3 regions of the Streptomyces camelliae genome follow, and region 3 is predicted to be linked to each of the others. Evidence: riboswitches for the same ligand, from Rfam matches in the RefSeq annotation. Region 3 holds a riboswitch; each other region holds the start of a gene.
What was found. Region 3 has a riboswitch for cobalamin ahead of O1G22_RS14475 (ribonucleoside-diphosphate reductase subunit alpha). Riboswitches for the same ligand answer to the same signal wherever they lie in the genome.
Positions count from the first base shown of each region.

Region 1: it holds a riboswitch for cobalamin, as region 3 does, so the genes downstream of both, nicT (Nickel transporter NicT) here and O1G22_RS14475 (ribonucleoside-diphosphate reductase subunit alpha) in region 3, are expected to answer to the same signal.
Region 2: it holds a riboswitch for cobalamin, as region 3 does, so the genes downstream of both, O1G22_RS32320 (cobalamin biosynthesis protein) here and O1G22_RS14475 (ribonucleoside-diphosphate reductase subunit alpha) in region 3, are expected to answer to the same signal.

Region 1 is NZ_CP115300.1:1,737,890-1,745,135, forward strand. It holds gene O1G22_RS08080 (M20/M25/M40 family metallo-hydrolase) at 1-909, opposite strand, end outside; gene O1G22_RS08085 (M55 family metallopeptidase) at 902-1,735, opposite strand; partial or broken gene O1G22_RS08090 (heavy metal translocating P-type ATPase) at 1,797-2,157, opposite strand; gene O1G22_RS08095 (ArsR/SmtB family transcription factor) at 2,228-2,614, opposite strand; cobalamin riboswitch at 2,695-2,885, shown strand; gene nicT (Nickel transporter NicT) at 2,913-4,022, shown strand; gene O1G22_RS08105 (hypothetical protein) at 4,270-4,443, opposite strand; gene O1G22_RS08110 (class I SAM-dependent methyltransferase) at 4,588-5,307, opposite strand; gene O1G22_RS08115 (ATP-binding SpoIIE family protein phosphatase) at 5,472-7,246, opposite strand, start outside.
Region 2 is NZ_CP115300.1:7,060,744-7,067,989, reverse strand. It holds gene O1G22_RS32345 (alpha/beta hydrolase) at 96-1,223, opposite strand; gene O1G22_RS32340 (class II aldolase/adducin family protein) at 1,665-2,366, opposite strand; gene O1G22_RS32335 (lysozyme) at 2,608-3,360, shown strand; gene O1G22_RS32330 (inorganic phosphate transporter) at 3,514-4,788, shown strand; gene O1G22_RS32325 (hypothetical protein) at 4,820-5,047, shown strand; cobalamin riboswitch at 5,168-5,309, shown strand; gene O1G22_RS32320 (cobalamin biosynthesis protein) at 5,409-6,362, shown strand; gene O1G22_RS32315 (cobyric acid synthase) at 6,359-7,246, shown strand, end outside.
Region 3 is NZ_CP115300.1:3,214,103-3,221,348, reverse strand. It holds gene O1G22_RS14485 (bifunctional albaflavenone monooxygenase/terpene synthase) at 1-204, shown strand, start outside; gene O1G22_RS14480 (ribonucleotide-diphosphate reductase subunit beta) at 290-1,300, opposite strand; gene O1G22_RS14475 (ribonucleoside-diphosphate reductase subunit alpha) at 1,300-3,672, opposite strand; cobalamin riboswitch at 3,799-3,923, opposite strand; gene mctP (monocarboxylate uptake permease MctP) at 4,075-5,691, opposite strand; gene O1G22_RS14465 (DUF3311 domain-containing protein) at 5,688-5,951, opposite strand; gene O1G22_RS14460 (GntR family transcriptional regulator) at 6,086-6,850, opposite strand; gene nagB (glucosamine-6-phosphate deaminase) at 7,030-7,246, opposite strand, start outside.

The sequences.
Region 1 (7,246 bases), 1.5 Mb from region 3:
ACCGGCTTCCAGCATGGTCGGGTTGGCGCTGTTGCGCAGGGTTGCCTCGACCAGCGCGGCCGCCGGGCCGAGCTTCTCCAGCAGCCGGTCCACGTCCCGGAAGTCGGGCTCGATGCCGTACAGGGTGGCGAGTTCGGTGAGTGCGGCCCGCACCGTCGGGGTGAGCCGGATCCGCCATTCGTGCTCGCCGATGCGCGCGACGGCGGCGGCGAGCCGGGTGACCGCGTTGTCCTTGTGCACCTTGGAGCCGTGCCCGGCCCGGCCGCGCGCGGTGAGTTTCACCCAGCCGGTGCCCCGCTCCCCGGCGCCGATCGGGTAGAGCTGCCGGCCGGCGCCGTCGTGGAAGGTGAAGGCGCCGGACTCGCTGATGCCCTCGGTGCAGCCCTCGAACAGCTCGGGGTGGTGGTCGGCGAGGAACCCGGAGCCGTCCTCGGCGCTGGCCTCCTCGTCGGCGGTGAAGGCGATGACGATGTCCCGGCGGGGCCGTACGCCCAGCCGGGCCCAGGCACGCACGACGGCGAGGATCATCGCGTCCATGTTCTTCATGTCGACGGCGCCGCGGCCCCACACCACCCCGTCGCGGATCTCCCCGGAGAACGGGTGCACGCTCCAGTCGGCGGCCTCGGCCGGCACCACGTCGAGATGGCCGTGGACCAGCAGCGCGTCGGCGGCGGGGTCGGTGCCCTCGATCCGGGCGACGACGTTGGTGCGGCCCGGTGTGCGCTCCAGCAGCAGCGGCTCCAGGCCCGCGCCGGCCAGCCGTTCGGCGGCGTACTCGGCGGCGGGCCGCTCCCGGCAGTCCCCGCCGCCCCGGTTGGTGGTGTCGATGCGGATCAGACCGGAGGTGAACTCCACGACCTCGTCCAGCGCCTGAAGGTCGGTCTGCCGGTCGGTGTGCTGGTCAGCCATACTGCTCCTCCACGGCGGCGGAGACGATCGTGGTGACCGCCTTGAACGTCCTGATCCCCTCGTACATGGTGGCGCTGGTGTACGCCACCTTCCGCTCCCCGATGCGGGCGACCCCGGGGACGACGGTGGCGGCCATCGCCAGATGCTCGGCGTCGAACTCGACGGCGACGGTGAACGGCCCGGCCTCGACGGGTGCGTGGCGCACCGCGAGCCGGGCGGCCTCCTTCGCGGCGGCGCGGATGTCGGCGGCGGTGCGGGCCGGGGTCCGGCACACCGCCGCGTACCGCGACACATGGTCCTTGACGGCGACCTTCAGTGCCTCGGGGGCGTACCCGAGCGCGTCCTCGCAGGCCACGTCGTCGCCGGTGACGAGGACGACGGGGACGCCGTACTCGGCGACGACGTGCGCGTTGAGCAGACCCTCGCTGGCGCGGGCGTCGTTCAGCCACACGCCGGTGATCTGGTTGGCGAGGTAGGTGTGGGCGAGGACGCCCTCCATGCCGGCGCCGGCGTGGTAGCCGACGAAGGCGATGCCGTCGACGTCCCCGTACTGCACGCCCTCCACCATGGACAGCGCCTTGTGCCGGCCGGTGAGCATCTCGACCCGCTCGTCGAGCCGCTCCAGCAGCAGATTCCGCATGCTCCAGTGGGCCTCGTTGACGAGCACCTGATCGGCGCCGCCGTCGAAGAAGCCCCCCGCGGCGGCGTTCACGTCCGAGGTGAACATCGCCCGGCACCGCTCCCACTGCGGCGTCCCCGGCAGCACATCGGCCGGCCACGTGACCCCGGTGGCACCCTCCATGTCGGCACTGATGAGGATCTTCATGTTGCGTCACGTTACGCGCCGACGGGGGAACTTCCTACGAGGCGTCGATCCCAACTCAGGAGACCGCACCGGCCGGCCGCAGCACCGTCTCCTCACCCGGCCCGCCCGGCGCGGCCGTGACCCGGGCGCCGGTCATGTCGCCGGAGGTGAGCGTGCCGGTCACGTCCAGTACCACCACGTCGATGTGCTGAAGCCGTTCCCACGCCTGCGGCCCGCTGACCAGCACGCCCAGTTGCGCGCCCCGTCCGGCCGCGGCCATCAACGCGGTCGGCGTCGCCAACCCCCAGCGCACAGGGGCACGCCACGACCGGCACGGCCACGCACGCGGTGACAGCGGCCTGCGGATCCGCCCCGGCACCGAGCCGCAAGCCGAGTGTCGTCACGGCCGGCGCCCGTACGACGGGTACGAAGACTCCGGCCGGCCGAGTTCCGGATCGGGAAGGCGGCGCACGCCACATGCGGCATCCGGGTCGAACCCGGACCCATGAGCGTCTAGTGGGGCGGCAAGCCCTCGGCGCCCGTGTCGTGGGAGGACGCGCAGTGTTCCAGCAGCGCGGAAACCGGGCCGTCGACGAGCCGGTAGCGCACGATCCTGCCCTCCTTGTCGCCCTCGACGACGCCCGCGGCGCGCAGGAGGCGGAGCGCCTGGGAGACGGCGGTGTCCCGCATTCCGGTGGCGACGGCGAGGTCCGAGACGGCGATGGGGCCGGCCTCGTGGAGGGCGAGCAGCAGGGAGAGGCGTCCGGGGTCGGAGAGCAGGGAGAAGCGATCGGCCCAGGCACGTACGCGCTCGGGCTCGCCGACGGCGGCGATCGCATCGCAGACCCGGTGGCCGTCGATGGTGCGCTGCCCGGCACGTTCCGCGGGGACGAGATGCATGGCCTCATCATCGCAGCCGCACCGTTCCGGTCATCACACCTGCATAGTTGTGCAGTCTTGCAGCCCTTGACCGCGGCACTCTAGGGTGGGTGGGCCGTGGTGTTCGGGAAGACCGGTGACGGCCCCTCAGGGGGCTCAGTCCGGAGCGGCCCTCGCCACTGTGATCGGGAAGTTTCCGCCCCACGCATTGCCACTGGCCTCGCGGCCGGGAAGGCAGGGGCGGGCGCGTCGACCCGTCAGCCAGGAGACCGGCCACGGCATCACGAAGCTGATCCACGAGGTGCTGGAGCGTGACCGAATGACCGTGTCCTCAGGCGTGCCCGAAACCGCCGCCACCACGTCCTTCCGCTGGCGGCGCGAGGACACCGTCCGAACCGCGGGCCTGCTGGCCGTGATCGTCGCCCTGCATGTGGTGGCCTTCGGGATCCTCTTCGTTCTGGTGATCCCGCATCACTATGAGGTCGGCACCAAGGCGTTCGGGGTCGGCCTCGGCATCACCGCCTACACCCTCGGCATGCGGCACGCCTTCGACGCCGACCACATCGCCGCGATCGACAACACCACCCGCAAGCTGATGGCCGACGGCAAACGGCCGGTGTCGGTGGGCTTCTGGTTCGCGCTCGGGCACTCCAGCGTGGTGGTCGTCATGGCCGCGCTGGTCGCGGGAGGCGCGAAGCTCGCCGGCGCCCTGATGAACGACGGTTCCCGGACCCACCAGGTCCTCGGCACCGTCGGCACCACGGTCTCCGGCGGTTTCCTCTACCTCATCGCCGCCCTCAACCTCGTGGCGCTGTTCGGCATCGCCCGCGTCTTCAAGGCCATGCGCGCCGGGCAGTACGACGAGGCCGAGCTGGAGGCGCACCTGGACTCGCGCGGCTTCATGAACCGCATCCTGGGCCGGCTCACCAAGTCCGTCCGCCGCCCCGGCCAGATGTTCCCGCTCGGCTTCCTCTTCGGGATCGGCTTCGACACCTCGACCGAGGTGCTGCTTCTCGCCCTGGCCGGCAACGGCGCGGCCGCCGGTCTGCCCTGGTACGCGGTCCTGTGCCTGCCCCTGCTCTTCGCCGCCGGCATGAGCCTGTTCGACACCCTCGACGGCACCTTCATGAACTTCGCCTACCAGTGGGCCTTCTCGAACCCGGTCCGCAAGGTGTTCTACAACCTCACCATCACCGGTCTGTCCATCGCCGTCGCCTTCTTCGTCGGGACGATCGAGCTGGTCGGCGTCCTGCATGACAAGCTCGGCCTGAGCGATGGCGTCACCGGCTGGATCGCGGGCCTGAACCTGGACAACGTCGGCTACGTCATCGTCGGCCTGTTCGTCGTCGTCTGGGTCATGGCCATCGCCTACTGGCGCCTGGCCAAGGTCGAGGAGCGCTGGAACGCCCACACCACAGAGACCGGCTGACTCCTACGAGGCGGTGCCACCGGGCGGGCCGGCTCGGGCGGCCTGCAGCTCCAGCAGCGAGGCCGTCGCCGTCCAGCCGGTCGGCGATCTCGGGCCGGGGTGTGGCCGGGCAGGGTGAAGGCCGGTACGCCGGTCCGCTCGGCCGCCGGGCCCAGCCGCCGGCGACCCGGGACCTGGGCCAGGGCCTCCCGCGCGTAGGCCGTCAGCCGCGTCTCGTGGTCCGCCACCGCCGTGCGGTCGATGGCCGTCAGCCCGGGAGGTCCCAGCACATCGCGGTCCTGCTTCCGGCCGAGCCGCTGCCGGCGAGGTTCCGGCGGCCGTGCAGCAGCGCCGGCCTCTGCTCGGCCACCTGCTGCAGGTGCCGCTCCGCCAGGTCGAGGCTCGGACGGCGGTCGGTGACGATCTCGTCCCCGTTCTCCATGGACCGAGAACCTTGGGACCGCCCGGCTCACGTGGGCGGAGGCACGACCGCGAGCCGGGCGCACGGCCGGGAGGCTCGGGCCCCCTCCGCACCCTCGGCTGAGACGGTGCGGGGCCCGCGCGCGTGCCGGGTCTTTCCGTCCGGCTACTTCCCGGCGAGGACGAACCAGCGGGCCGGCAGGTCGATGCGGGTGCCGTCCGCGAGGTGTTCGGTCTGCGGCAGGGTCGTCTCGCCCTCGGCGAGGACCCTCAGGCCGGCCGCGGCGAGCAGCTTCGGGATCTCCTCGTCGTCGGCGTCGGCGGGCTTGAGCCCGTGCTGGAAGACGCGCTGGAGCTTGGGCCCCGGCCCGCCCGGCTGGGACGCGGCACGCCTCAGCACGTCCCGGGAGCCGGAGGTGAGTTCGACGACGAACGCGCGTCCCGCGCCGCCGATGATCTCGGCGACGGCGGCGGCGACCGCGGGCCGCGCCTCCGGTTCACTCTGATGGATGACGGCCCGCATATAGACGTGGGCGTCGCCGAGCTGCTCGTGCAGGGCACGGACGGCGCCCGTGTCGGTGAGGTCGAGCTGCTGGAACTCCGCGGTGTCGTCGGGCGTGGCGCGGCGCGCGTGCTCGACGGCGGCGTGCGAGAGGTCGACGCCGACGGCGCGGGCGAACCGGGTGGCGAGATAGCGGGTCGTGGTGCCGTTGCCGCAGCCGAGGTCGACGATGGTGCGCTCCGCATCGGCGTGAGGCAGCAGCAGGGCGCTGTGCGGCTCGGCGGAGAGGGCGGGATCGCAGTCCCAGATCGCTTCGCCCGCCTCGTCCGAGGTCTCGCTCCAGTAACGTTCCCAGGCGTTGCGGTAGTTGTCCGAGACGTTCATGCGCTCTCCCCACGGTTCGGTTCCGTGATCGGGATATCGCGGAGGCCCAGGCCAGGGCAAGATGCGGACGCCCACCTTCACGAGATGTACGGGCGCTGGAGAGGCCGGGGGGCGTGCGCGCAGACAGGGCGCGCGCCCCACGTAACCCCGTGCGTGACGCCCGCTCACCTCCGTCCGGTGACCGCCTGTTCGAACCAGACCGTCTTGCGGTGGCCGCTCGCGGTGGCGCCCCACTCCCGGGCCAGCCGGCTGACCACGCGCAGGCCCCGGCCCGACTCGTCGTACGGGCCGGGGCCGAGCATGGTGGGCAGGGCGGGTTCGTCGTCGGTGACCTCGAAGAGCAGGGCGTCGGCGCGGACCACGCGCAGGTCGACCGGCCGGCTCCCGGCGTGCCGGACGGCGTTGGTGACGACCTCGCTGACCAGCAGCTCGGCGGTCTCCACCGCCTGCGGCAAGCCCCAGGCGAGGAGCTGGGCGCGGACCAGACGGCGGGCCCGGCCGACCTCGCGCGGGTCGGGGTCGAAGCGCCATTCGGCGACGTGGTCGCCGGGGATGCCGTTGAGGCGGGCCATGAGCAGGGCGACGTCGTCCTTGCGGCCGCCGCGGGTGTTGAGGGCTCGGATGATGGTGTCGCAGGCGTCGTCCATGGAGGCGGCGGGGTGCGCGGCGGACTCGCACAGCGCGGCGAGGCCCTCGCCGATGTCGGAGCCGCGCACCTCGACCAGGCCGTCGGTGCACAGCACCAGCCGGTCACCGGGCGCGACCTTGACCCGCACGGACTCGAACGCGACACCGCCGACGCCTATGGGGGCGCCGGTCGGCAGGTCGAGGAGTTCGCTGCTGCCGTCCTCGGCGCGCACCAGGACGGGCGGGATGTGGCCGGCGTTGGCGAGGTGCAGCTCGCCGCGGATCGGGTCGTAGACGGCGTAGAGGCAGGTGGCGAGGTAGGTGTCGCCGAGCCGGCGGGCCAGGTCGTCGAGGTTGCGCAGAAGCTGGGCGGGCGGGGTCTCCATCGCGGCCATGGTCTGTACGGCGGTGCGCAACTGGCCCATCATCGCGGCCGAGTTGAGGCCGTGGCCCATGACGTCGCCGACGACGAGGGCGGTGCGCGAGCCGGGCAGTTTGATGGTGTCGAACCAGTCGCCGCCGATCCGGCCCAGCCGGGTGCCGGGCAGATAGCGGGTGGCGACGTCGCACCCCGCCATCCGCGGGTTCACCTGCGGCAGCATGCTGTCCTGGAGGGTGTCGGCGACGTTCTCCTGGTAGGTGTACATGCGGGCGTTGTCGAGCACGAGGCCTGCGCGGGCGGCGAGTTCGGCGCCGGTGGTGCGGTCCATGTCGTCGAACGCCACCCGGTCGGGGCGGCGCATCAGCACCATGAAGCCGAGGACGACGTTGCGGGCCTTGAGCGGCACGATCAGCAGCGAACGGCCGCCGATGAGGGGCCTGAGGTCGCGCTTCTCGAACTCGCCGGAGATCCGCTCGGACAGCTCCTCGGTGACCCGCGGGATCAGCACCGGCTCACCGGTGACCATGCACTTGTAGAACGGGGTGTGCTCGGGGAAGGCGAACGCCTCGCCGACGGGCACGGTGTCGTCCCAGCGGCCCGGTTCGTCGTTGTGCTCGACCCAGACGCGGAACATCACGGTCTGCGCGTCCGGCGGGCCGTCCGGGAAGCCCTCGCCGGCGAGGACGGCGGCGCGTAGATGGGTGCCGGCGAAGTCGGCGAACCGGGGTACGGCGGCGCTGGTGACCTCGCGGATGGTCTCGCCGAGGTCGAGCGAGGAACCGATGCGGGAGCTGACCTCGTTGAGGAACTCCAGCCGCTCGCGCACCGCCGCGTACTCCAGGTCCTCCTCGGCGCCGGCCGGGACCAGGACGGGTGCGCCGGTGCGCTGCTGCGGTACGACGGGTTCGGCGCGGCGGCGGCCCGGGCGGC
Region 2 (7,246 bases), 3.8 Mb from region 3:
GCGACGGGGCTGGCCAATGCACGGGGTCAGGGGCGGGGCGAGGAGTGCCGATCAGGCCAGTCGTACGGCCTTAAACGGAATGGCCGGGACCGGCCTCACACCAGGGGGGTCATGAAGCGCCGCAGCCGCTCCTGGTACTCCTGCGGGTCGGCGTTCCACATCGCTCCGTGCGGGGCCCGGGCCACGGTGTGCAGGGCGACCAGGTCCGGGCGGCGGTCGGCGAGGCGGCGGGTGTACTCCCAGGGGGCGACCTCGTCGTCCGGGCCGTGGAAGATCAGGGTCGGTACGGTGAGCAGGTCGGGGTCGGTGGGCTGCGCGGCCCGGTCGGCGTACAGGCCGGTCCTGCCCTGGGCGGCCCGCACGGCGAGCGGCAGCAGGGGTGGCGGGGTGTGCCGGGCCCGGGCGAGGGCGCGCAGCGTGGCCTCCCAGCTCAGCACCGGTGAGTCGAGGACGAGCCCGGCGATGCGCTCGCGCACCGGGGAGTGCTCGGCGGCGCGCAGGGCCATGGTGGCGCCGGTGGACCAGCCGAGCAGGACGACGCGGCGGGCGCCGTAGCGGACGGCGTAGCGGATCGCGGCGTCGACGTCCCGCCACTCCGTCTCGCCGAGGTGGTTCAGCCCGTCCGGCGGGCGCGGGGCGCCGAGGTCGCCGCGGTAGGCGAGGGCGAGGACCGGGACCCGGCGGGAGTGCAGCGGGTCCATGAGGTTCATGGCCTGTTCCCGGGTGGTGCCGAGGCCGTGCACGGCGATCAGCCAGGTGTCCCGGGCGCCGGGCACGAACCAGGCGGGCAGGTTGCCCAGTTCGCCGGGCACGTCGATGTCCGCGTGGTCGAGGCCGAGGGCGGTGTCCGGATTGCCGACGTACAGGTTCGGGGTGAGCCACACCGGGTCGCCGGGGGCGAGGGTGCCGTGCGTGACGCGTTCCAGGCGGCGTACGACGGTGTCGGCGCTGTGCTCGGCCGCGTCCAGGACGGGGCCGACGACCGCGTGGGCACCGTCGCCGGCGAGGCCGTAGGTGCCGGGGCGCAGCGAGGCCAGATCGCGGGTCAGCGTGATCCGGCCGGCGGCCGTGGCGTGCACGGTGAGCCTGGGTTCGGTGGGCAGCGGGCGGCCCGCCGGCGCCTTCAGCGCGGCATCACTGGCCAGCCGCCCGACGGCGACGGACGCCGCACCGGCGGCGATGACCGCGGTGACCGCGGTGGCGGTCGCTCTGACTGGGCGCACCAGTCCAGTGTCGTGGGGGTTGCGGACACCGGCCAGTGGAGAGAGCGGGGCGGGGTGAGGCGGTGGGGGCGCGGGAGGGTTCGGCACGGCCGGGCATGCGCGGCGTGGCCGAGCGCCGTCGCGGGAGACTTCGGCACCGCCGGACATGCGCGGCCTGGCCGCGCGCCGTCGCGGCGGCTGTCGGTGGGCGGAGCCGGAAGGGAGCAGCGGGTCCGGGTGGGCGAAGGAAGCGGCGGCGGCTCTCGGTGAGCGGAGCCAGAAGGGAGCGGCGGGTCCGCGTGAGCGGAAGAAGCGGCGGCGGATCGCAGTGGTCGGAGCCAGAAGGGAGCGGCGGGTCCGCGTGAGCGGAAGAAGCGGCGGCGGATCGCAGTGGGCGGAGCCGGCGGCGATAGGGCAGGGCGCGCCGCATGGCCGGGGAATCGCGGGCTGTGCGGCGCGGGCTCACTTTCGCTGCCCGTACCCCCGCAGCCGCTCCCCCGCCTCCGCCAGTTGGGCCTCGGTCAGCAGGGTCGGGGTCAGGCCTGGTACCGAGGACGCCGTCAGCCACAGGCGGCACATCCACTCCAGCTGGGCGGTGCGGTCGTAGGCCTGGTCGAGGGTGGTGCCGTAGGTGATCGTGCCGTGGTTCTGCAGCAGGCAGCCGGAGCGGCCCGCCAGGGCGCGGAGCATGTTCTCGGCCAGTTCGTCGGTGCCGTAGGCGGCATAGGGGGCGACCCGGACGGGGCCGCCGAGGGCCGCGGCCATGTAGTGGACCGGCGGCAGCTCGGACACGAGCGTGGAGACCGCCGTGGCGTGCACGGCGTGGGTGTGGACGATCGCGCGGGCGTCGGTCGTGCGGTAGAGGGCGAGGTGCATGGGGAGCTCGCTGGTCGGCACCAGGGTGCCGAGCACCTGGCGGCCGGTGAGGTCCACGCCGGTGAGGTCGTCCGGGGTGAGCCGGTCGTAGGGGACGCCCGACGGGGTGACCAGCACGATGTCCCCTACGCGCACCGAGACGTTGCCGGAGGTGCCGACGACCAGCCCGTCGGCGACGGTCCGCCGCGCCGCCGCGACCAGGTCCGACCACGCCCGTTCCTGTTCCTGTTCCCGTTCCCGTTCCTGTTCCCGTCCCTGTCCGTGTCCCTGTCCGTGTTCCTCGTCCACCGAAGTCCTTCCCGGATCCGCCGTCACCGCTCAGCCGTCACCGCTCAGCCATTCCGCGATCCTGCCAGCCGTGGTCCGCCGGAGGCGGTGTGCGGCGGAAGGCGACCCGGAAACGGGTGCCTCCGAACGGGCGGAAGTCGCCACGAAACGCCGGAAAAAGGCGCTGCTTCGGTGGGCGCCGGGCCTTGAATGATCCCTCTTGCCCGTGGACGACCGCTCGTCCGCCGACCCGGGGAGACGCATGGCCAGTGAACGCACCCCCTTCCGCCGCCGCGCCGGTGTCGTCACGGCGGCCACGGCGGCGCTCGCCCTCGCGGTGCCCGCGGCCGCAGCCGGGCCCCCGGCGCTGGTCTCGGCCCTGCCCCAGGGGCACGACATCTCCTCGCACCAGGAGCACGTCGACTGGCCGTCCACCCGGACGAAGGGCGCACGGTTCGTCTACGTCAAGGCGACCGAGTCCACGGACTACCACAACCCCTACTTCGACGAGCAGTACGACGGCGCACGCGACGCGGGCCTGCTCCGGGGCGCGTACCACTTCGCGCTGCCGGACAAGTCCTCCGGCGCGGCGCAGGCCGCGTTCTTCGTGCGCAACGGCGGCGACTGGCAGGCGGACGGCTGGACGCTGCCGCCCGCGCTGGACATCGAATACAACCCGTACAGCGCGAAGCTCAAGTGCTACGGGCTGAGCAAGGCGAAGATGGTCCGCTGGATCCGGGCCTTCAGCGACGAGGTGAAGGAGGAGACCGGGCGCCGTCCGGTGATCTACACGACCACCCAGTGGTGGAAGCTCTGCACCGGCAACAGCCGTGCGTTCTCCTCCAGTCACGCGCTGTGGATCGCCCGGCACGGCACCGCCGGACCAGGGACGCTGCCGGGCGGCTGGCGGTACTGGACGTTCTGGCAGTACGGCACCGAGGGCACCTTTCCGGGTGACCAGAATCTCTTCAACGGGCCGGCCGACCGGCTGCGGACCTTCGCGCGCGGCCAGTAGCCAAGGGGCGCCTGGGTCCCGAGCGACACAAGACGGCAAGCGGAATCCCACCCGCCCTCTCCGGACATCGCCACGCCTGCCCCAGTTCACCTTCCGTTCACCCAGGTTGCCTACGGTCGTCCAGCCAATGACCTCGAACGATTGCCTGGGTAAATGGAAAGCTTCTCGCTGATCCTCGCGATTGTGGTGGTAACCGCACTCGCGTTTGATTTCACGAACGGTTTCCACGACACCGCCAACGCGATGGCCACCACCATCTCGACAGGCGCCCTGAAGCCCAAGATCGCAGTTGCCATGTCGGCCGCCCTGAATCTGGTGGGCGCCTTCCTCTCCGTGGAGGTCGCGAAGACGATCTCCAAGGGTCTCGTCGACGAGAAGGGGATCCGTCCCGAGGTCATCTTCGCCGCCCTGGTCGGCGCGATCCTCTGGAACCTGCTGACCTGGCTGGTGGGCCTGCCGTCCAGTTCCTCGCACGCCCTGATGGGCGGCCTGATCGGCGCCACGGTCGCCTCCGCCGGCTTCGGCGCCGTGCACGGCGACGTGCTGGTGACCAAGGTGCTCCTCCCGGCGGTCGCCGCACCGCTCGTCGCCGGCGTCGCGGCCCTGCTGTCCACCCGCCTGTCCTACGGCATCGGCGGCACGGCCGAGGGCGAGGCCACCCGCAAGGGCTACCGCGTCGGCCAGATCGCCTCCGCCGGCCTGGTCTCCCTCGCCCACGGCACCAACGACGCCCAGAAGACGATGGGCATCATCACCCTCGCGCTGATCGCGGGCGGCTCCCTCGCCCCGGGCTCGAACCCTCCCACCTGGGTGATCCTCTCCGCGGGCCTGGCCATCGCGCTCGGCACCTACATCGGCGGCTGGCGCATCATCCGCACCATGGGCACGGGCCTGACGGACCTGGAGCCGCGCCAGGGCTTCGCCGCCCAGACCAGCGCCGCGACCGCCATCCTGGCCTCCTCCCACCTGGGCTTCTCCCTCTCCACCACGCATGTCGTCTCCGGCGCGGTGATGGGCACGGGCCTCGGCCGCAAGGGCGGTGTGGTCCGCTGGTCCACCGCGACCCGCATGGCCATCGCCTGGGTCCTCACCCTTCCGGCCGCCGCGCTGGTCGGCGCGGGCGCCGAGTCCGTCACGGACCTCGGTGACTGGGGCACCGCCGCGGTCGCCGTCTTCCTGGTCGCCGCGAGCGCCGCGATCTGGAAGATCTCCCGCCGCGAGGTCGTGGACCACACCAACGTCGTCGAGGAGACCGAGGAGCCGGCCGGCGTGGTGACCACCGCCATCGCCGCCGTCACCCCGCCCCCGGCGGGCACGATCGGCGAGGACCTGACGGCCACGATCGCCTCCCCGGCCGCCGCCGCACCGGTCGCCCCGGCCACCCCGGCCGCAGCCACCTCGGCCACTCCGCCGGCCGCCACCGTCTGACCCCGGCCACCCGGTTACCGAAGGAAGCATCATGAAGATCGACTGGTCGGCCATCGGCTCCGTCTTCGGCGTCAGCCTCGCGGTCACGGTGGGCCTGGTGGCCGTGTTCACCCTCGGGGTGAGCGCTCTGGCGCGGCGTGAGAAGGCGGCGGCCCAGGGCAACTCCGCGGCCCTCGCCGTCACCGGCGCCTACGTCTGCTTCGCGGCCTGCGCGGCGGCGGTGGCGTACGGCATGTATCTGATCGTGGCGAAGGTCTGACCACACCTCGGCAGGGCTCCTCTCCGGCTCGTTCCGGAGAGGAGCCCTGCCGCATGTCCGGACCCGGGCGATGTGGGGATCGGCACACTCTCCCCCTGCAGGTCAACGGCAAGTTGACGGCCGTTCCGGACACGTGGTGGACTGCCCAGGCCATGTACGGCGGCAGGAGAGGAAGCCGGTGCGAATCCGGCGCGGTCCCGCCACTGTCACCGGGGAAGAACCCCCGGGAGCCAGGAACTCTCACCGCCGAATCTCCGTCGAACCAGGGCGCGGACACCCTGAGTGAGGACAACGATCGCCATGCCCGGCTGCCGAAGGACCCCTGTCAGGCCCGCTCCTGTACCCACGGCCGGCTGAGCCCATGGGTGCCGATCGCTCCTACGCGTACGGCGCCGCCGCCGGCCTTCTCGGGGACCTGCTCCTCGGCGATCCGCGCCGCGGGCATCCGGTCGCCGTGTTCGGGCGGGCGGCCACGGCCGTGGAAGGCGCGTTGTGGCGCGACCACCGCGGCTGGGGCGCGCTGCACACCGTCGTGTGCGCGGGCGGCGCCGTCGCCCTCGGCACGGTAGCCGCGCGCGCCGTACGCCCCTCCCCCGCCGCCTCCGCCGCGCTGACCGCCGCCGCCGTCTGGGCGGTCGTCGGCGGCACCTCGCTGGCCCGCGAGGCCGGCACGATCGGGCGGGCGCTGCAGGCCGGGGACATCGAGGCGGCCCGTGCCCGGCTGCCCCATCTGTGCGGCCGGGACCCGCAGGCGCTGGACGCCGACGGGATCGCGCGGGCCGTGGTCGAGTCCGTCGCCGAGAACACCTCCGACGCCGTCGTGGGCGCGCTGGTGTGGGGTGCGGTGGCCGGGGTGCCGGGGCTGCTCGGGTTCCGGGCCGTCAACACCCTGGACGCGATGGTGGGTCACAAGTCCCCTCGCCACCGCCGCTACGGCTGGGCCTCCGCCCGCCTCGACGACGTGGCCGGCTGGCCGGGGGCCCGGCTGACCGCCGTACTCGCCGCCGCTGCCGGTCCCGACCCGCGGGGTGCCCTGCGCGCCTGGAAGGCCGACGCCGGCATGCACCCGAGCCCCAACGCCGGGCCCGTGGAGGCCTCCTTCGCGGGCGCGCTCGGCGTGCGCCTCGGCGGCACCCTCTCCTACGGCGGCCGCGTCGAGCACCGGCCCGTCCTCAACGGGGACATGGGCCGGGCCGTCCGGGTCACCGACATCGACCGGGCCGTACGGCTCTCCCGCCGCGTCGGCCTCCTCGCGCTCGGCACCACGGTCGCCGCGCGCCTCCTCGTCAAAAGCCTGAAGGGACGTGGGAAGTGAACGGGGGACTCCTCGTCGCCGGCACCACCTCCGACGCCGGCAAGAGCGTCGTGACGGCCGGGATCTGCCGGTGGCTGGTGCGTCAGGGGGTGAAGGTCGCGCCGTTCAAGGCGCAGAACATGTCGCTCAACTCCTTCGTGACCCGTCAGGGCGCGGAGATCGGCCGGGCGCAGGCCATGCAGGCCCAGGCGTGCCGGATCGAGCCGACCGCGCTGATGAACCCCGTGCTGCTCAAGCCGGGCGGCGAGCAGAGCAGCCAGGTGGTGCTGCTGGGCAAGCCGGTCGGCGAGCTGAGCGCACGCGGCTACCACGGCGGGCGGCAGCAGAAGCTCCTCGGCACGGTGCTGGACTGTCTGGCCGAGTTGCGGGGCACGTATGACGCGGTGATCTGTGAGGGGGCGGGCAGCCCGGCCGAGATCAATCTGCGCCGGACCGACATCGTGAACATGGGGATCGCGCGGAACGCGCGGCTGCCCGTGCTGGTGGTGGGGGACATCGACCGCGGGGGCGTCTTCGCCTCCTTCTTCGGCACCGTCGCCCTGCTCTCGCCCGAGGACCAGGAGCTGATCGCGGGGTTCCTGGTGAACAAGTTCAGGGGCGATGTCTCGCTGCTGGAGCCGGGGTTGGAGATGCTCCAGGGCCTGACCGGGCGCGGGACGTACGGTGTGCTGCCGTTCCGGCACGGGCTCGGCATCGACGAGGAGGACGGGATGGGGGTCCCCCCGCGCGAGCGAAGCCGAGCGTGGGGGAGTGTCTCGCTGCGCGGGACCGTCCGGGAGTCGGCCGTCACTCCCCCGGTCGGCGAGGACGTGCTGCGGGTCGCCGTGTGCGCGATCCCGCTGATGTCCAACTTCACGGACGTGGACGCGCTGGCCGCCGAACCG
Region 3 (7,246 bases):
GTGCCGAAGTACGCCATGAGCCCCTTCAGCAACGGCAACCGCAAGTGCCCCAGCGACCACTTCTCCATGACCCAGCTGACCCTGATCACGGCGGCGATCTCGGCGAAGTACCGCTTCGAGCAGGCCACGGGGTCGAACGACACCACCCGCGTGGGCATCACGCTCCGCCCGCACGACCTGCTGCTGCGGCCGATGCCCTGGTAGTCCGGGAGGGATCCGCCGGATACCGGCGCGCGCTCGTGCGGCCGCCTGGCCACCGAACGCGCGCCGGCAGGTGGTGCCGGGAGACTCAGAAGTCCTCGTCCAGGTCGACGGTGCCCTCGACCGCGACCTGGTACGCCGACGGCCGGCGCTCGAAGAAGTTCGTCAGCTCCTGCACGCCCTGCAGCTCCATGAAGGAGAACGGGTTCTCCGAGCCGTACACCGGGGCGAAGCCGAGGCGGGTGAGCCGCTGGTCGGCGACGCACTCCAGGTACTGGCGCATCGACTCGGTGTTCATGCCCGGCAGCCCGTCACCGCACAGGTCGCGGGCGAACTGCAGCTCGGCCTCGACGGCCTCCCGCAGCATGTCGGTGACCTGCTGCTGGAGCTCGTCGTCGAAGAGGTCCGGCTCCTCCTTGCGGACGGTGTCGACCACGTCGAAGGCGAAGGACATGTGCATCGTCTCGTCCCGGAACACCCAGTTGGTGCCGGTGGCGAGGCCGTGCAGCAGACCCCGGCTGCGGAACCAGTAGACGTAGGCGAACGCGCCGTAGAAGAACAGGCCCTCGATGCACGCGGCGAAGCAGATGAGGTTCAGCAGGAAGCGACGGCGGTCCGCCTTCGTCTCCAGCCGGTCCAGCTTCTCGACCTCGTTGATCCACTTGAAGCAGAACTCGGCCTTCTCGCGGATGGAGGGGATGTTCTCGACGGCCGCGAAGGCCGCCGCCCGGTCCTCCGGGTCGGGGAGGTAGGTGTCCAGCAGCGTCAGATAGAACTGGACGTGCACGGCCTCCTCGAAGAGCTGACGGCTCAGGTAGAGCCGCGCCTCGGGGGAGTTGATGTGCTTGTACAGCGTCAGCACCAGGTTGTTCGCGACGATCGAGTCACCCGTCGCGAAGAAGGCGACCAGCCGGCCGATGAGGTGCTGCTCCTCCGGCGTGAGCTTCGCGAGGTCGGCGACGTCCGAGTGGAGGTCGACCTCCTCCACGGTCCAGGTGTTCTTGATCGCGTCCCGGTAGCGCTCGTAGAAGTCCGGGTAGCGCATGGGGCGCAGGGTCAGCTCGAAGCCCGGGTCGAGCAGGTTGGCGTTACGGGACATTACTGGCAGGCCTCGCAGGACTCGGGGTTCTCAAGGGAGCAGGCGACGGCGTCGGGGTCGGCGGCCTGCTGGACGGGGATGGGGGTCTTGGTCTGCGCCTGGGCGGCACGGGCGATGCGGGTCGCCGGGCGCGAGCGCAGGTAGTACGTCGTCTTCAGGCCCGACTTCCAGGCGTACGCGTACATCGAGGAGAGCTTGCCGATGGTCGGCGTCTCCATGAAGAGGTTGAGCGACTGCGCCTGGTCCAGGAACGGGGTGCGGGCCGCCGCCATGTCGATCAGACCGCGCTGCGGGATCTCCCACGCCGTGCGGTACAGCGCCCGCACCTCCTCGGGGATCCACGCGAAGCCCTGCACCGAGCCGTTGCTGTCCCGCAGCGCCTCACGGGTGCGCGCGTCCCACACGCCGAGGTCCTTCAGGTCCTGCACCAGGTACGAGTTGACCTGGAGGAACTCACCGGACAGCGTCTCGCGCTTGAACAGGTTCGACACCTGCGGCTCGATGCACTCGTACACACCGGCGATGGAGGCGATGGTGGCCGTCGGCGCGATCGCGAGGAGCAGCGAGTTGCGCAGGCCGGTGCCGGCGATCCGCCCCCGCAGCGCGTCCCAGCGCTCCGGCCAGGTCAGCTCGACGTCGTAGTGGTCCGGGTGCAGCACACCCTGGGCGGTACGGGTCTTCTCCCAGGCCGGCAGCGGGCCGCTGCGCTCGGCGAGGTCGGCGGAGGCCTCGTACGCGGCGAGCATGATCCGCTCGGCGATCCGTGTGGACAGGGCCTTGGCCTCGGCGGAGTCGAAGGGCAGGCGCAGCTTGAAGAAGACGTCCTGCAGCCCCATCGCACCGAGGCCGACGGGACGCCACTTGGCGTTCGACCGTCCCGCCTGCTCGGTCGGGTAGAAGTTGATGTCCACGACCCGGTCGAGGAAGGTGACGGCGGTGCGGACGGTCTCGTCCAGCCGCTGCCAGTCGAGGTCCCCGTCGCTCACGAACGCGCCGAGGTTCACGGACCCCAGGTTGCAGACCGCCGTCTCGCCGTCGTCCGTGACCTCCAGGATCTCCGTGCAGAGGTTGGAGGAGTGGACCACGTGCCCGGGCAGGGCGGTCTGGTTGGCGGTGCGGTTGGCCGCGTCCTTGAAGGTCATCCAGCCGTTGCCGGTCTGCGCGAGCGTGCGCATCATGCGGCCGTACAGCTCACGGGCCGGGATGGTCTTCTTCGCGAGGCCCGCCTGCTCGGCCTTGCGGTAGGCGGCGTCGAACTCCGCGCCCCACAGGTCCACCAGCTCCGGCACGTCGGCGGGGGAGAAGAGGGACCACTGCTCGTCGGCGTTGACCCGGCGCATGAACTCGTCCGGGATCCAGTGCGCCAGGTTCAGGTTGTGCGTACGGCGGGCGTCCTCACCGGTGTTGTCCCGCAGCTCCAGGAACTCCTCGATGTCGGAGTGCCAGGTCTCCAGGTAGACGGCCGCGGCACCCTTGCGCCGGCCGCCCTGGTTCACCGCGGCCACCGAGGCGTCCAGGGTCTTCAGGAACGGCACGATGCCGTTGGAGTGCCCGTTGGTGCCGCGGATCAGCGAACCCCGGCTGCGGATCCGGGAGTACGACAGCCCGATACCGCCGGCGTGCTTCGAGAGCCGGGCCACCTGGTGGTAGCGGTCGTAGATGGAGTCCAGCTCGTCGAGCGGGGAGTCGAGGAGGTAGCAGGACGACATCTGGGGGTGCCGCGTACCGGAGTTGAAGAGCGTGGGGGAGGAGGGCAGGTAGTCGAGGCGGCTCATGAGCCCGTAGAGCGCGGCGACTTCGTCGACCGAGCGGTCGCTGTCGTCCTCGGCGAGACCGGCGGCGACCCGGAGCATGAAGTGCTGGGGCGTCTCGATGACCTTGCGGGTGATCGGGTGCCGAAGGAGGTAACGGCTGTGCAGGGTGCGCAGGCCGAAGTAGCCGAAGCGGTCGTCGGCGTTCGGGTCGACCAGCGCGTCGAGGCGGGCCGCGTGCAGCCGCGCGAACTCGGCGGTGCGGTCGGCGATGAGGCCCTCGCGGTGGCCGACGGCGACGGACTCGGTGAAGGAGGTCACGCCCTGCGAGGCGGCCTCGGCGCGGATGGAGAGGGTCAGCAGCCGGGCGGCCAGTTTCGAGTAGGCGGGGTCCTCGGAGATGAGCCCGGCGGCGGCCTCGGTGGCCAGTTCGCGCAACTCCGCCTCGTCGGCCCGGGCGGACCGGCCGCGCAGCGCGGCGGCGGCGACCCGGCCGGGGTCGGCGTCGGGGAGGTCGGCGGTCAGCTCGGTCAGGGTCCGCAGCAACGCGGTACCGGGACCGTCGGTGTCCTCGGTGTGCAGGCCGCTGACTGAAGCCGGATCTGCTGGCGCGATGGTCACGTGGGGCTCTCCCTCGCTCGGCACGGGGGCCTTGCGGAGGGCAGGGGGCAGCCACGAGCGCGCACGCGTCGCGTCCACCGGCCCATTCCACGAGGCCCGGACGTCGGAAGGCACCCGGGCCGGACGGCCGGGCGCGTGCTGCCGGCAGGTCCTCGGACTGACTCCTGTGTGCGGATGCGCACAAGTACACCGTTGCGGGACAGTTCCGGATTCGCACCGGATTCCCCTGCGGCGACAGCGAGGATGAGCATACATCTAGTGCCGGGCTGTCGTGGCACCCCCAGATGTTGTGTCACACGTCAACAGTCCGCGCGTTGGTATGTCAACGGGCCGCCGTTCGTACGTCAACGGGCCGCCGTGGGTTCGTCCCTCGGCGGCCCGCTGCGGATCGGCTGTGGCGCTTCAGTGTGCGGCGCCGGCCAGTTCGGTCTGGACGCCCGGGTCGCCCGCGTCCGCCGTGTAGTCCTCCGGCCTGGTCTCATCCAGGCCCTCGGGGGCCTTCAGGGCCCTCAGGACGAGGGTGAGGACCACCGTGACCGCCACGTTGAGCACGAACGCGGTGAAGCCGATGTAGCCGATCTCACCGATGCCCGGGATCTCCTTCGCCGAGCCGCCGAAGTGCTTCTGGGCCGGGGAGGCGACCCCGTACGCGGCGAACGTGCCGTAGATCATGCCGACCGCCCAGCCGGCGAGCAGGGCCCAGCGGTGGAACCAGCGGGTGAACAGGCCGCCGACCAGGGCCGGGAAGGTCTGCAGGATCCAGATGCCGCCCAGGAGCTGGAAGTTGATGGCGACCGTCTTGTCCATGGTGAGGACGAAGACCAGGGCGCCGACCTTCACCAGGAGCGACACGAACTTGGAGACCTGGGCCTCCTGCTTCGGCGTGGCGTCCGGATTGATGAAGTCCCGGTAGATGTTGCGGGTGAAGAGGTTCGCCGCCGCGATCGACATGATGGCCGCCGGGACCAGCGCGCCGATGCCGATGGCCGCGAAGGCCACGCCCGCGAACCAGGACGGGAACATGTCCTCGAACAGCTGAGGGATCGCCAGCTGCCCGTTCTTGACCTTCACTCCGGCCGCGATCGCCATGAAGCCCAGCAGGGCCAGCAGGCCGAGCATGAGGGAGTACAGCGGCAGGATCGTGGTGTTGCGGCGGATCACGTCACGGCTCTTGGACGACAGGGTCGCGGTGATCGAGTGTGGGTACATGAACAGCGCGAGGGCGGAGCCCAGTGCCAGCGTGGCGTACGTCCACTGGCCCGCCTCCGGGGGCGCGAGCGCGCCGCGCGGCTTGCCCGTCGCCGGGTTGACCTGGCTGAACGCGTGCGCGGCCTTGGCGAAGATGTCGTCGAAGCCGCCCAGCTTGATCGGGATGTAGATGATCGCCACCGCGATGACGATGTAGATCAGGGCGTCCTTGACGAACGCGATCAGGGCGGGCGCGCGCAGACCGGACGAGTAGGTGTAGGCCGCCAGGACGCCGAAGGCGATGAGCAGCGGCAGGTCCCGGACGAACCAGTTGCTGCTGCTGTCCCCGCCGACGCCCATCACGTCCAGCACCGCCTGGATGCCGACGAGCTGGAGCGCGATGTACGGCATCGTCGCCAGGATGCCGGTCAGTGCCACGGCCAGGGACAGGCCCTTGGAGCCGAAGCGGCCGCGCACGAAGTCCGAGGTCGTCACATAGCCGTGCTTGTGGGACACCGACCACAGGCGGGGCAGGAAGGTGAAGATCAGCGGATAGACGAGGATCGTGTACGGCACCGCGAAGAAGCCGGACGCGCCCGCCGCGTAGATCGCCGCCGGTACGGCGACGAAGGTGTACGCCGTGTACAGGTCGCCGCCGAGCAGGAACCAGGTGACCCAGGTGCCGAACGACCGTCCGCCCAGGCCCCATTCGTCCAGGGAGTGCTCGTTCTCAGCCCTGCGCCAGCGTGCGGCGAGGAAGCCCATGACCGTGACGGCCAGGAAGAAGAAGATGAAGACGCCGAGCGCGACGCCGTTGACCCCGTTCTTCACTTCGCCCCACCACCCTTCTGCGCGGCGCGGGCACGCTGGTCCCGCTGCCACAGCTGGTACGCCGTCATGGTGAGCGCGGTGGAGATCAGCACCCAGAGCATCTGGTACCAGTAGAAGAACGGGATGCCGATGAACGTGGGGTCGGCCTTGGCGTACGAGCCGACCCACAGCATCGCCACGAAGGGCGCGACGAGGCACAGCCCGATGATCACGCGGACCGGTGTCACGACCGGTGGTCTCACTTCAGGTGCTTCGGACATGTCACGGCTCTCCGTCCCCTCGCTGATCACCTGTGTAATGCGCAGGCAATCTAGGTGACGGTGTCGCGGCAGTGGAAGACCTCGTCCGCATATCGGTATATCGATTCAGCGAACGTCCACGGAACCGGCGCCTCCTACTCCGCCGGACGCTTGAGCCGCGCGACGAACTTGTAGCGGTCTCCCCGGTACACCGACCGCACCCACTCCACCGGCTTGCCCTCCCGGTCCAGGGAGTGGCGGGAGAGCATCAGCATCGGCAGGCCCACGTCGGTGCCGAGCAGGCCCGCCTCGCGCGGGGTGGCCAGGGAGGTCTCGATGGTCTCCTCGGCCTCGGCGAGGTGGATGTCGTAGACCTCGGCGAGCGCGGTGTAGAGGGACGTGTACTTCACCAGGGACCGGCGCAGGGCCGGGAAGCGCTTGGCGCTCAGATGCGTGGTCTCGATCGCCATCGGCTCGCCGTTGGCCATGCGCAGCCGCTCGATGCGCAGCACGCGTCCGCCGGCCGTGATGTCGAGCAGCTCGGCGAGCCGGTCGTCGGCCGTGATGTACCCGATGTCCAGCAGCTGCGAGGTCGGCTCCAGACCCTGGGCACGCATGTCCTCGGTGTAGGAGGTGAGCTGGAGCGCCTGGGAGACCTTGGGCTTGGCGACGAAGGTGCCCTTGCCCTGGATGCGCTCCAGCCGGCCCTCCACGACCAGCTCCTGCAGGGCCTGGCGGACGGTGGTCCGGGAGGTGTCGAACTCGGCCGCCAGCGTGCGCTCGGGCGGGACCGGCGTGCCCGGCGCCTGCGTCTCCGTCATGTCGAGCAGGTGCTTCTTCAGGCGGTAGTACTTGGGCACGCGCGCCGTACGGACGGTTGTGCCGGCCTCGTTCTCCGCACTGCTGACGTCGGTGCTCATGCTCTGCCTTCCCGGCTCCGGATGCCGAAGCGGCCGACCTGGCATCGGCCACGGCACACATCGTGGCACGGCTTCGTGTGTCCGGAGTCCACGCGCACGCCCCGCGATCTCCTCTGTATACCGTCGCACCCCATGTTGGTCTAGTCCATCGGCCCTTGCGCGCGCTCCGTACGCGAGACCTAGATCCCCTGCCAGTCGGGCTTGTGGGTGTAGGTGTGGCGGAAGTAGTCGGCGAGCTTGAGCTTGGTGGCGGCGGCCTCGTCCACGACGACGGTGGCGTGCCGGTGCAGCTGGAGTGCGGAGGCCGGGCAGAGGGCCGCGAGGGGGCCCTCGACGGTGGCGGCGACCGCGTCGGCCTTGCCCTCGCCGGTGGCGAGCAGTACCAGGTGGCGGGCT